DNA from 3 places in the Rossellomorea sp. GCM10028870 genome. Region 2 is predicted to be linked to each of the others. Evidence: riboswitches for the same ligand, from Rfam matches in the RefSeq annotation. Region 2 holds a riboswitch; each other region holds the start of a gene.
The links. A riboswitch is a leader RNA that binds a small molecule or an ion and turns the genes downstream of it on or off. The one in region 2 is predicted to bind cobalamin.

Region 1: it holds a riboswitch for cobalamin, as region 2 does, so the genes downstream of both, metE (5-methyltetrahydropteroyltriglutamate--homocysteine S-methyltransferase) here and ACFQWC_RS09070 (ribonucleoside-diphosphate reductase subunit alpha) in region 2, are expected to answer to the same signal.
Region 3: it holds a riboswitch for cobalamin, as region 2 does, so the genes downstream of both, ACFQWC_RS04895 (ABC transporter substrate-binding protein) here and ACFQWC_RS09070 (ribonucleoside-diphosphate reductase subunit alpha) in region 2, are expected to answer to the same signal.

The regions. Positions count from the first base shown of each region.
Region 1 covers NZ_JBHTGN010000006.1:174,583-179,228, reverse strand. The annotation lists gene thiC (phosphomethylpyrimidine synthase ThiC) at 1-1,276, shown strand, start outside; gene ACFQWC_RS21385 (hypothetical protein) at 1,254-1,451, shown strand; SAM riboswitch class I at 1,549-1,659, shown strand; cobalamin riboswitch at 1,729-1,913, shown strand; gene metE (5-methyltetrahydropteroyltriglutamate--homocysteine S-methyltransferase) at 2,067-4,367, shown strand; gene ACFQWC_RS21375 (hypothetical protein) at 4,487-4,646, shown strand, end outside.
Region 2 covers NZ_JBHTGN010000001.1:1,765,105-1,769,750, forward strand. The annotation lists gene ACFQWC_RS09070 (ribonucleoside-diphosphate reductase subunit alpha) at 1-1,970, opposite strand, end outside; cobalamin riboswitch at 2,117-2,297, opposite strand; gene ACFQWC_RS09075 (SurA N-terminal domain-containing protein) at 2,966-3,742, shown strand; gene ACFQWC_RS09080 (hypothetical protein) at 3,869-4,045, shown strand; gene gndA (NADP-dependent phosphogluconate dehydrogenase) at 4,090-4,646, opposite strand, start outside.
Region 3 covers NZ_JBHTGN010000001.1:930,760-935,405, forward strand. The annotation lists gene ACFQWC_RS04880 (phytoene desaturase family protein) at 1-1,271, shown strand, start outside; gene ACFQWC_RS04885 (hypothetical protein) at 1,328-1,480, opposite strand; gene msrA (peptide-methionine (S)-S-oxide reductase MsrA) at 1,561-2,100, opposite strand; cobalamin riboswitch at 2,401-2,602, shown strand; gene ACFQWC_RS04895 (ABC transporter substrate-binding protein) at 2,739-3,701, shown strand; gene ACFQWC_RS04900 (FecCD family ABC transporter permease) at 3,664-4,646, shown strand, end outside.

The sequences.
Region 1 (4,646 bases), on a different contig from region 2:
AAAGGGCAGGGCCATCATTCCTGCCAATATCAATCATCCTGAATGTGAACCGATGATCATCGGTCGTCACTTTCATGTGAAAATAAACGCGAATATCGGAAACTCTTCTGTATCATCTTCCGTTGAAGAAGAAGTGGAGAAAATGACGTGGGCAACTCGTTGGGGTGCCGATACCATAATGGACTTATCAACAGGTAAAAACATTCATACAACAAGGGAGTGGATCATTCGAAACTCCCCTGTCCCTGTTGGTACGGTACCGATCTATCAAGCACTAGAAAAAGTAAACGGAATTGCTGAGAATCTTACATGGGGTGTGTACAGGGATACATTGATCGAACAGGCGGAGCAGGGTGTTGACTATTTCACCATTCATGCAGGTGTTTTATTGAGGTATATTCATCTGACGGCTGATCGTACAACAGGCATTGTTTCCCGTGGAGGTTCAATCATGGCACAATGGTGTCTTGCCCATCATAAAGAGAACTTTCTTTATTCCCATTTTGAAGATATATGTAAGATTTTAAAAGCCTATGATATCTCCGTTTCCTTAGGAGATGGTTTAAGACCCGGATCAATTGCTGATGCGAATGATGAAGCACAGTTTGCCGAGCTTGAAACATTAGGCGAGCTAACCAAAATTGCTTGGAAGCATGATGTACAAGTCATGATTGAAGGCCCTGGTCATGTACCGATGCATATGATTAAAGAGAATGTGGATAAGCAAATGGAAATCTGTCATGAAGCTCCTTTTTATACCTTGGGGCCATTAACGACAGATATTGCACCGGGGTATGATCACATTACTTCCGCCATAGGGGCTACCATGATCGGTTGGTTTGGGACAGCCATGCTGTGCTATGTAACACCGAAAGAGCATCTGGGATTACCGAATAAAGATGATGTGAGAGAAGGTGTCATTGCTTATAAAATCGCAGCACATGCAGCGGATTTGGCGAAAGGCCATCCAGGGGCACAAGTCAGAGATAATGCCGTTTCTAAGGCTCGATTTGAATTTAGATGGAATGACCAATTTAATTTATCCCTGGACCCGGAGCGTGCAAGGGAGTATCATGATGAAACACTTCCTGCAGAAGGGGCAAAAACGGCCCATTTTTGTTCAATGTGTGGCCCGAAATTTTGTTCAATGAGAATATCACATGACATAAGGGGAATGAAGGAGACTAGCATGAATGATGCTCATAAGGAAATAGAAAAAGGATTGAAAGAAAAATCGAAGGAGTTTGTGGAAAATGGATCAAACATCTATCGATAAACCTTCTTGTCATGTACTGAAATTGAAGAATGAGATCGTAAAGCTCAATCAGAGAGTCATCCAACTCGAAAAAGAAGTGAAGAGCATTCAGGAAAACTGCAGACATGTCTTTTATGAAACGGATGTAACAAGATCTTGTATCAAATGTCATTATGTAGAAAGTACCTATTATTAGAAACGTGTAAGGTATGAATTAAATTTCTTTTGACAGCTTATATGTACCGTGCTACGATTATTACAAATTTCGGAATAGTAAATGAATATATTTGTAACTCTTATTGAGAGTGGTGGAGGGACTGGCCCTGTGAAACCCGGCAACCATTCAACCGATGTGTTGAAAAGGTGCTAATTCCTGCAAAGCACTTTGCTTTGGAAAATAAGAGAGGATTCTCATAAACATGAAGCCCTCTCTTTCGCAAGAGAGGGCTTTTCGTTTTTATGAAAGAAAAATTAAATAGACAAATGCAATAGGTGCTGAGTCATGCTCAGCTAAAAGGGAAGACCGGTGAAAATCCGGCACGGTCCCGCCACTGTAATGGGGAGCGACTTATCATTCAACCACTATTTCTGTTGAAATGGGAAGGGATAAGAAGCTGTGAACCTAAGTCAGGAGACCTGCCTGTTGTATGCGCTTATGCTCTACGTGGATATAGAGAGGGGTGAGGAATACGTGTTGAGAATACAAGATTGTCTCAACTCAAGTTAGTGATGCGTATGAATCTCTCTTTCATTTGAAAGGGAGATTTTTTTGTTGATGACAACCATATCAAGTATAAGGAGTGAGGATTGAATGAGTAAGGTGATCAGTTCAAATTTAGGATATCCAAGAATCGGTGAAAAGCGTGAATGGAAAAAGACGCTGGAACAATTTTGGGCAGGGAAGATTGAAAAGGATTCCTTCTTAGAACAAATGGAGGAAATACGAGTCAACCATTTGAAGAAGCAACTGGATCAGGGAATTGATTTGATTCCGGTTGGAGATTTCAGCTCATATGATCATGTGCTTGATACAGCCGTCATGTTCGGCTTGGTTCCTAAGAGGTTTCATTATGGTGGGGGTAAGGTCTCTCTTGAAACGTATTTTGAAATGGCCAGAGGATCAAAGGACGCGGTGGCACTGGAAATGACAAAATGGTTTAACACCAACTATCACTATCTCGTCCCTGAACTTGATGGGATCGTTCCCCGGTTGGTGGAAAATCGTCCCCTCCATTTTTTTAGGGAGGCAAAAGAAAAACTGGGTATAGAAGGAAAACCGGTTATCTTAGGTCCGTTCACATTTGTGAAATTGTCCAAAGGGTATGATAACGGGGACTATAAAACCATCGTTGATCAATTTGTCCCTCTTTATGCTGAAGTATTGCGTGATTTACAGGAAGAGGGTGTAGAGTGGGTACAAATGGATGAACCGATCTTGTGCACATCCATCGGGGATGAAGAGATGGATCAATTTAAAGAAGTCTATCAAACACTTAAAGAATCCTGCCCCGGGTTAAAGATCATCCTCCAAACCTATTATGATAGTTTGGAAAGGTACCAGCGGGTGTTAGCACTCCCAGTGGACGGCATAGGGATAGATTTTATGCATGATCGTGGTAAGAATTTGGCGGCGCTGAAAAGATTTGGTTTTCCTAAAGATAAATTCCTGGCTGCCGGCATTCTTGATGGCAGGAATATTTGGAGAAGTAATCTTGCTGATACCCATTCGCTTCTATCGTTCATTGCAGGGTATGTTCCGAGTGATCGCTTGATCATACAACCATCATGCAGTTTACTTCATGTACCTGTAACCTTGCAGAATGAAGAAGCAATTGATACACCTCTCATTGACGCTCTATCATTTGCTGATGAGAAATTACATGAAATCACAATTTTAACGAAGGGGATTCGTGAGGGAGTCGAGACAATAGAAGATGAGATTGCTCAAAGTGTAACGGCGATTAAGAATTTAAACGAATCACCCCTGCGCAATAATAGGGAGGTGCAGGAAGAGGTTGAGGAATTGCAACCCGATAATGTAGGGAGAAAGGATCCTTTCCATATTCGTAAACTGGAACAGGCGAAGTACTTTTCATTACCTTTTCTACCTACCACTACCATAGGAAGTTTTCCTCAAACCCAGGAAGTAAGAAGGCAAAGGTTGAAATGGAGGAAGGGAGAACTTTCTGATGGGGAGTATCAACAATATATTCATGCGGAAATAAAACGCTGGATTGAAATTCAGGAACAAATAGGTCTTGATGTGTTTGTACATGGGGAATTCGAGCGGACTGATATGGTTGAATTCTTTGGTGAGAAATTAGAAGGTTTTCAATTTACGAAGTTTGGATGGGTACAATCATACGGTTCCAGATGTGTGAAGCCACCACTCATTTACGGTGATGTGAATTTTAAAGAACCGATGACGGTTAAAGAAACCGTATATACCCAATCATTAACCGATAAACCGGTTAAAGGGATGTTAACGGGCCCGATCACGATTCTAAATTGGTCATTTATTCGGAATGATATATCACGATATGAAGTATCGAATCAAATCGCACTTTCTCTCCAAAAAGAGATAGAGGAATTAGAAGCCCATGGGATTCGCATGATACAAGTCGATGAGCCGGCACTTAGGGAAGGTCTGCCTTTAAAGAGTGAAAATTGGGAGGAATATCTAAAGGCTGCCGTTTATGCCTTCAGATTGGCCACTTCATCTGTACAGAAGCAAACCCAGGTCCACACACATATGTGCTATTCGGATTTTGAAGATATTATAGATGCCATCAGTGATCTGGATGCTGATGTCATCTCGATTGAAACATCAAGAAGTCATGGGGAGTTGATCCATGTTTTTGAAGATTATACGTATGACAAAGGGATTGGTCTCGGGGTATATGACATTCATAGTCCACGGGTGCCGAAACGTGAAGAATTAATCCGCAATATACATCGGGCTCTGGAAGTGCTGGATCCCCATTTATTCTGGGTCAACCCGGATTGTGGTTTGAAAACACGTGGGATCGATGAGACGGTCTTAGCTCTTAAAACCATGGTGGAAGCTGCGGAACAAGTGCGTGAAGAAGTGCTTCTTAAAAATGAAAGATAATAGACGGAGAACGAAGAGAAATATGATCGAGTGTAGCTGTACGCTCGTGTGATCCACCTTTACAAAACGCAGGGCGCAGGTGAAAGGAAGTGCGTCCTGCTCATAAGGAGAGAAAGAAAATGCCATACATAGCCATAGGAAGAATCATTCAAGTATTTAATGAACATCAGCCAAATCGCACTATCCTATATTTGGTGAGTGATAAGGGGATTGATGAGTTCCCAAAAGGGAGGGTTTCATTAAAAACCGCTTTAGAATGGCAGGCTAAAGAAATGATAT
Region 2 (4,646 bases):
TTATAATCTTTCTTTTCTTCTGAGTACTCTAATCTGAACAAAGGATCTATACTTGCTGTGGATCCGGCTATGATCGAGGTGGATGAATTAGGGGCGACGGCCATTAAATATCCGTTTCGTATCCCTTTAGTAGAAACTTCCTCCCTGAGTACATTCCACCTTGGTCCTGAATATCCTTTTTTGGAAAAATACTCTCCGGTGGACCAATCTGAACCGCTGAAATATGGATAAGATCCTTTTTCTATTGCTAATTCATGACTGGCTTTAATCGTGTAATAGGCAACATCCTCGTATAAGGAATCACAATAATCAACGGCTTCATCGCTCTCCCATTTCAACCCTTTTAAAGCAAGAAGGTGATGCCACCCAAAGGTTCCTAATCCAATCCCTCTATAGCGCCTGTTTGTCAGTTGGGCTTGCAGGACTGGAAGTTTATTTATATCAATGACATTATCCAGTAATCTTACTCCTATGGACACCACTCTTTCCAGCTCATCATCCATTACCGTTTTAGCTAAAGAAACAGATGCCAGATTACAGACGACATAATCTCCCGGAGATTTATAGGTAATGATTTTCCCGTCCTTTATGACCTCTTCTTCCATAATGGTCGCACTCATATTCTGGGCGATTTCCGTACATAAATTACTGCAGTAAATCATCCCCTTATGCTGATTGGCATTTAGCCGATTGACTGTATCTCGGTAAAACATATAGGGTGTTCCCGTTTCAAGCTGGGAAATCATGATCCGCTTGAAAATTTCAATCGCTGGGACCACTTCCCTTGAAAGGTCAGGGTTTTCTACACACTCCCAGTACTTATCCCTGAACGAGCCTTCTCCATCCTTTTCGTCATAGTAATCTTCCAGTGAAAAACCCATGCCTATTTTCACTTCATGAGGATCAAATAAATACCATTCCCCTCTTTTCTCCACTTGCTCCATAAATAAATCAGGTAAGCTGACACCTGTGAAGAGGTCATGAGTACGCTGCCTTTCATCTCCATTATTTAATCGCGTATCAAGAAAAGGAAAAATATCCTTATGCCATACATCTAAATATACAGCGATTGCTCCTTGACGCTGGCCTAATTGATCAACCGATACGGCCGTGTTATTTAATTGCTTCATCCATGGAATAACACCTGAACTTACACCCTTGAAGCCTTTAATATCACTTCCTCTGCTTCGGACTTTCCCTAAATAGATACCCAGGCCTCCACCGTTTTTACTTAATGTGGAAACATCTGTATTGCTGTCATAAATGCTCCTTAAATCATCTGCCACCGTATCAATAAAACAACTTGATAACTGACCATGACTTTTCCCCGCATTGGCGAATGTAGGGGTGGCTACCGTCATATACAAATTGGATAGTGCCCAATACGCTTCCTGAATGAGCGCCATCCGCTTATCACGCGGTTCGTTCATAAAGAGAGTCATGGCAATGATCAATAATCGCTCTTGTGGTAATTCAAGAATCTTTCCATCATGGGATTTTGTTAAATACCGCTCTGTTAATGTGACGATCCCTATGTAAGTAAACAATTGATCTTTAGATGAATCCATGATCGTTGCCAGGAAGTCTATATCTTCTTTTGTATAAGATTCGAGCAGGGCTGACGTATATAATTTCCGATCAGTCAACTCGTGAATTGATTTATTAAAGGAACTGTATAACTTGTCTTTTTCAATTCCCCTGGAATTAGCAACTGTACGATAAAGGTTTTTTAAATAAAGTGTTGCAGCCACATAGGTCCAATCGGGTTCATGGGCAGAAATACGTTCAACTGCAGTGAGAATCATGAAATGATAAAGCTTTTCTTTACTCAGTACAGACTGTCCGTTAGCATACATAAAAATCTTTTCATCGAATTCTTTAAAATGGAGCTGTGGAAAACGACTGTGGAGACTTGTTATAATCTCCTCTGCTTCCACTATTAGTCGCTGCTCTTGTGATACGATTGACATAAATATTCCTCCCAATTTATACAGTGTGGATAGGATTCAAAAAAGCCCATCCTTCAGAAGGATGGGCCTAATATATACGGAGATATGTACATAGACTTAAAGCCTATTACAATCCTCGCTTTATCCTCCCAATTCCCGAAGAAGATAACACGTGAATAAATAAGGCAGGTCTCCTGACTCATGCTTCACCCTACTCTAAGGCCTTCCCATCGTATAAGACAGTGGCAGTTCCTTATTTCGTCAGCACTTACAGTTGCGGGGACAGCTCCGGATTCACACCGGATTCCCTTTTAAGTCCATTCAGACACCCTATTCACAGGTTATAATCAATATATTGTTAAAATCATCAAACATAACACTAAATGTTGTGTTCTGTATCATCATAAACGATTAAAAATGAATTTACAAGTGGAACTATTCACTTTGTTTAGAAGTTGAAATCTTTTAATAGTATCACTCTATTACACTCGTAAAGTCAAGAGTTGTAATAAGTTGAACAGAAGGAAGGATAAATCCTTCCTATGAAATATGCTTATAATTATTATTTTCCATGAAAAGAATAGGAGAAGATTGAATACAACCTTCAAATGGACACTAGTCAGCCGACACCTTCCTACATGTTAGTTGAAGAAAATGTTCCCACTCTCTATAATTCAAATAGAAGGTTGTTTGACAGTATTCTTTGGTCCCCAATATTTTTTATTGGCTGTTTAAATGGAGAATGAACTCGATTTAAACAGCCTCTTTTTTTTAGTTCGGCTTTAATGTATGTGAAAATCCTCTTACAATTTCATTTCTACCCGGGAGCTTTCAGTTCAAATGTAACCGCATACACAATAGTGAAAGAGGGACCATATAAGCAATTTAATGTATTTCAACCTTATTACAATCAATACTTTTCAGCTTAAATACTTTCTTTTTACGGTTTTTTCATTTAAAATGCGCATTAAGTGATTTTTTTCGAAATCACACCTTAGTTCTGAAAGGAGTCTATTATGAAAAAATTATTAACGACTTTACTATTAGCATTACTAACGATTGGACTAGCCGCTTGCGGTTCGAACGAGGAGAGCCAAAAACAAGCTGAAGATAAAGCGAAGACAGAAGAAAAAAGCGATGGACAGGCTCAAGAGGAGCAAGCTAAGCAGATGGAAGAAATGCAGAAGAAAATGGATGAACAAAAGGTTGAAAAAGATAAGATCGTTGCCATTGTAAACGATGAAAAAATTAAAGGTGAAGATTTCAACAACGTATTGACTCAATCACAAATGCAGTATCAACAAATGGGTCAAGACCCGACAAGTAAAGAGGCAGCAAAGAAGATAAAAGAACAAACTATTGATAGTCTGGTTGGACAAACACTCCTTATGCAGCAAGCCGATGAAAAAGGATATAAGGCATCAGAAGATGAAATCAATAAACAACTGGAAGAAGTTAAAAAGCAGTACGGTGATGAAAAGAAGTTTGAAGATGCAATGAAAAAAGCCGGATTCACGATGGATGAGTTAAAAACTCAAATCGCTGAAAACATCAAATACACAAACTACGTTGAGAAAGAAATCAAAGTAGAAGAAGTCTCTGAAGAGGAAATGAAGAAGTTTTACGATCAGTACGCAAGTCAGCAAGGTCAGGGTGAATCAAAGGATGCACCAAAATTTGAAGAAGTTAAACCTCAGATCAAGACTCAGTTAGAACAACAGAAAAAACAAGAAAAGCTTGTTCAACACGTAGAAGATTTAAAGAAAAATGCTAAAGTCGATGTAAAAATCTAAAGCACCATTGTAGAAAGCCACCTGTATAGATAGGTGGCTTTCTTATGTTCTATTCCTCCCCGATGTTTTCCTCTCATCAAGAAGGGTATTGTACAACAACGACTCATTAAGGGAGGATGAAAGATAATGACAAAGAGAGCCAATGACAATCCAGAACAAATCAATAAAGATCATGACGGCATTCTTGATCAGCATGAAAGTGAGCAGAATGTGGACCCAATTCCCCTCGATGACTTAAAAAAAGAGCAGCGGGACGAGAAAAATAAACATCATACGAAAGATGACTCATCAAGCAAAGAATAATACGTTAATCAAAAGCCCTGTGGGATTCCCACAGGGCACTCTTCTTATTTAGATAACCAATCCGTATGGAATGTTCCTTCCTTATCCACTCGCTGATACGTATGGGCTCCAAAATAATCACGTTGGGCTTGAAGGAGGTTGGCAGGGAGTGACTCTGAGCGATAGCTGTCATAATATGCTAAAGCACTCGCTAGACCTGGTACAGGGATACCTAATTTAATGGCTGTAGCCACCACTTCTCTCGCTTCCTCCTGATAGTTTTCTACGATTTCCTTGAAATATGGATCAAGAAGTAAATTCGTTAATCCCGGTTCACGATCATAGGCTTTCTTGATTTCTTCCAGGAAGCCTGCACGAATGATGCATCCACCTCTGAAAATCATGGAAATCTCGCCGGGCTTCAGGTTCCAGTTATACTCATCCGAAGCAGATTGAAGCTGGGCGAAACCTTGTGCATAGGAACAAATTTTGCTTAAATAGAGAGCTTTACGAATCATTTCGATAAACTCTTCTTTGTTACCGGAGAACGTTTTATTCTTCGGCCCTTTTAAAATCTTGCTTGCTTTCACACGTTCTTCCTTCATGGCAGAGATGAAACGGG
Region 3 (4,646 bases), 830 kb from region 2:
TAGATATCATCAGAGTGGATCCGGGCTGGAGGACATTTTTTGAAGATGGAAGGGTCCTTGATGTTTCTTCGGATCTCCCGACCATGTTAGAAGAAATGAAGAAGACATCCACAGAGGATGCGAATAACTTCTTTAACTATTTAAGCTACTGTGGAAAAATGTATGAACTTACAATGAAAAGTTTCTATAAAAAGAGCATCAATGGCTTGCAAGACTTGCGCACGATGCATCCGGTCAAAGAATTACTGCAAATGGATCCAATGAAATCCATGGATGCTGCAAATCGTAAATTCATTAAAGACAAGCATCTACAGCAGCTATTTAACTTCCTTATCATGTACGTAGGGTCTTCGCCTTACCATGCACCAGCCATCATGTCACAGCTTACCCATGTTCAGTTAGGTCTTGGAGTCCATTACGTAAAAGGCGGAATGTACAAAATTGCTGAGGCAATGGCCAAGGTGTTGGAGGAACTCAATGTAGAGGTCCGCTTAAATTGTGAAGTTGAAGATATACTTACATCAGGCAGCCGTGCTGAAGGAGTCCGAACAAAAATTGGAGAAGAGCTGATGGCGGACATCGTTGTATCCAACTTAGAGGCCATTCCTTGCTACAAATCCCTCTTAGCTGATTATCATGAATCTTCTAAGGAAGTCGATGAATTAAGCAAATTTGCTCCAACGGTTTCAGGACTGGTGCTGCTACTCGGGGTAGATCGTAAATATGATCACCTCGCTCACCATAATTTCTTTTTCAGTAAGGATCCAAAAAAAGAATTCAGACAGATCTTCGATGAGCAAAAGCTTTCTGACGATCCGACGATTTACATCGGCATCTCGTCGAAATCGGATTCCACACAGGCTCCTGAAGGGAAAGAAAACATGTTTGTGTTAACACATGTGCCTCCATTAAAAGAGGGGGAAGATTGGGCACAATACAAAGAATCTTATCGCCTCAAAGTCCTGGATAAGCTTGAGAAAATGGGCGTAACCAATTTAAGGGATCATATAGAATACGAATATACCTTCACTCCAAACGACATTCAAACCCTTTATGGGGCGAATGGTGGATCGATCTATGGTACTGTCACAGACCGGAAGCTTAACGGCGGTTTCAAGATTCCGAACAAGAGCAGAGTGCTCTCTAATATGTATTTTGTTGGAGGTTCAACCCATCCGGGTGGAGGTGTGCCAATGGTCACGCTTTCTGGACAACTTACGGCGGAATTGATCTTAGATGAACAAGTGAAGGTAAACCGTTTTATAGGATAAAAAAAATATAAGGTGATGGTTTGATGCATGATTACCATCACCTTATATTTTCATTTTCATTCAGAACTATGATTATCCACCGTATCAGAATTATTCACTTTCGCCTCGTCTTCAGCTGGATAGGGATCAAAGAAGTTCACCAGTTTCCCTGGCCCTTCATATCCAACGACTTGCTCTTTATCTTCTTTAACGTGATCATTTTTCTTCATATAAAAACTCCTTTCTGCCAATTAGTTTGGCGAAAGGAGTTTTTTTCATTCTCGGGGAATGATACATTTTTTTAAAGCCCTTAAGCTTTTGGGTTATCCCAATGACTCTCAATAAATTCGTCACGACCGGATTTCGCCCGGTCTTGTTTATATTCATCGGGATTCTTTTTGTAGAACTTTTGATGATATTCTTCTGCCTGGTAGAAGGTTGAGGCAGGTAGGATCTTTGTGACGATTGGATTTTTGAATCGTCCACTTTCTTCTATTTCTTTCTTCGAGTTTTCTGCTAATTGTTTTTGATGATCATTGTGATAGAAAATAGCTGTGCGATACTGGTCACCGCGATCATGGAATTGTCCTCCGTCATCAGTCGGATCAATTTGCGGCCAGTATAGTTCTAATAATCTTTCATAGGGAAAGAGAGCAGGGTCGAAGGTAATTTGAACAGCTTCATAATGTCCGCTGTTACCGGCTTTGATATCCTGATAGGTAGGGTTTTCAAGATGGCCCCCTGAATAACCTGATACGACGTCAATAATACCCGGTAGTTCATCAAATGGTTTTACCATACACCAAAAACAACCCCCGGCAAAAGTAGCGAACTCTTTCTTTTCATTCATTGCGAAAACCTCCTATACATATGCCACTCTAAAGTAGTAAAGCAATAGCTTGAAAAAGATTCTATCATGAAAGGGAGGAAGCGACAATCAATTAGCATCAAAGCTTCTTTGCCTATATGGTTTACTATAAGTGGGCAATTGATAAATCACATAAGCCAAAGCTCTTTTCCTATTCTATAGCCCAGGCATCAACATGCATTATAGAGGTAGATTCAATCATTCTGCAAATTTCCACAAATTCATAAAAATCAATTCACTAACGATGATAACTTGTGTATAATTCATGTGAACGGAACAATTACATATGATACGAGATTAGGTGAAGCGGAAGTTTCGGTAGCAAACTTTTAGCTTCATAATAGGGAAGTTGGTGTAATTCCAACGCGGTCCCGCCACTGTAAATGGAAGTGCGCTGTATGAATGCCACTGTACTAATAGGTATGGGAAGGTGCAGCAAACATTGACCATGAGCCAGGAGACCTGCCTAATGTCTTTCGCACCAAATCTACGCGGATAGAAAGGTGTAATGTGCATGTTTGACGGTATGGAAGCCATTTTTGCATCTTACACAACATCTCTAGTCCCACTAGAGGTGTTTTTTTGTCTGACAATAAGTTCAATTCACAGGGGGAAAAAACATGAAACACTTCAAAATCATTTTCGCACTATTATTATCTTTAGGGATCCTCTCAGCATGCGGTGCTGATGGTGAAAATGTAGAAAAGGGAAAAGGTAATGGAGAAGTCACTAAGGGACAATCTGATTTCCCTTTGTCGGTAAGCGACGCTCTTAGTAATAAAGTTACGCTGGAAGAGCAACCTAAGCATATTGTTTCATTGATTCCAAGCAACACAGAAATCTTATTCGAGTTAGGGTTGAATAAGGAAATTGTGGGGGTTTCAGATTTTGATAATTATCCAAAAGAAGCGGCGGAGAAAGAAAAAATAGGTGGAATGGAATTTAACGTTGAGAAGATTATCAGTCTGAATCCGGATTTGGTTCTCGCTCATGAGTCCACTGCTGTTTCGGCAGAAGAGGGGTTAGAACAGCTTCGAGGTGCAGGGGTAAAGGTATATATCGTACGTGATGCCCATAACTTTGAGGAAGTATACACCACGATGGAAAACATCGGCACATTGGTCGGCAAGAAAGATGAAGCTGAATCCATCATTTCGGAGATGAAAGCTGATCTAGAATCCATTAAGGAAAAAGTCAGTGGTGTCTCCGAAAAGAAAAAAGTGTATATAGAGGTGTCACCTTCGCCTGACATATATTCTACAGGTAAAAATACATTCATCGATCAAATGCTATCACTTGTAAATGCCGAAAATGTGATGAGTGATCAAGAGGGATGGATCCAAGTAAACCAGGAAGCAGTCATCGCATCAAATCCAGACATCATCATTACAACATATGGTTACTACAGCGAAAATCCTAAAGAACAAGTGATGGGCCGGGAAGGATGGAAAGACGTGAGTGCTGTGAAAAATGAGGAAGTTCATGACGTACATTCTGACCTGGTCACACGTACTGGCCCAAGACTGGTTGAAGGAGTAGAGGAAATTGCAAAGTCGATCTATCCGGAGTTATTTACAGAATAAAATATGGATAACATACGGATTGGCAGTATCGTTTTTACTATTCGCTCTTCTTGCCGGTATATCGATTGGAACCATTCCGGTGCCGCCGAAGGACATTTTGTACATCGTCGGAGCTAAATGGTTAGGATACCATTTACCAGAAGAGATTGATCCGATGTTTACAAACATTGTCTTTTCAATTAGATTACCCAGAGTATTATTGGCACTTTTGGTTGGAAGCTCCTTAGCAATCGCAGGAGCTTCTTTTCAAGGACTTTTGCGCAACCCGCTGGCGGATCCGTATACATTGGGTGTGTCTTCAGGAGCATCAGTCGGAGCTGTTATTACATTGTTTTTTAATTGGAGCATTCCGTTCATTGGTAAGTTTACGCTTCCTTTTCTCAGTATTCTTTGTTCGATTATTACCGTGTTCCTCGTATTATGGTTTGCGCAAAAAGTTGAAAGAACAATGAAGGTAGAAACAATCATATTAACAGGAATTATTTTCAGCTCTTTTTTAGGGTCCTTTATTTCCTTAATGATCGCCCTAACTGGAGAAGAATTAAGGCAAATCATTGGTTGGCTTCTTGGAAGTGTATCCATGAGAGGGTGGGATTACATTGCGATTATATTCCCGTTTTTCCTTATTGGAGTGATTTTGTTGTTTTTTAATAGCAAGGAACTGAATGGCATGAGTTTTGGTGAAGAACAAGCCCATCATATCGGGATATCCGTACAAAAGAGAAAACTGCTCATCTTAATTGCAGGAAGTATCCTGACAGGAGCGGCTGTCGCCGTTTCAGGTACGATCGGATTTGTTGGTCTTGTGGTCCCTCATTTTCTACGGAGGATGGTAGGGCATGATCATAAGCATTTACTTCCTTTGTCTATCATAGTAGGCGGAGGCTTTCTCGTTCTGGCGGATCTTATCTCGAGAACCATCATTGCACCCACAGAACTTCCAAT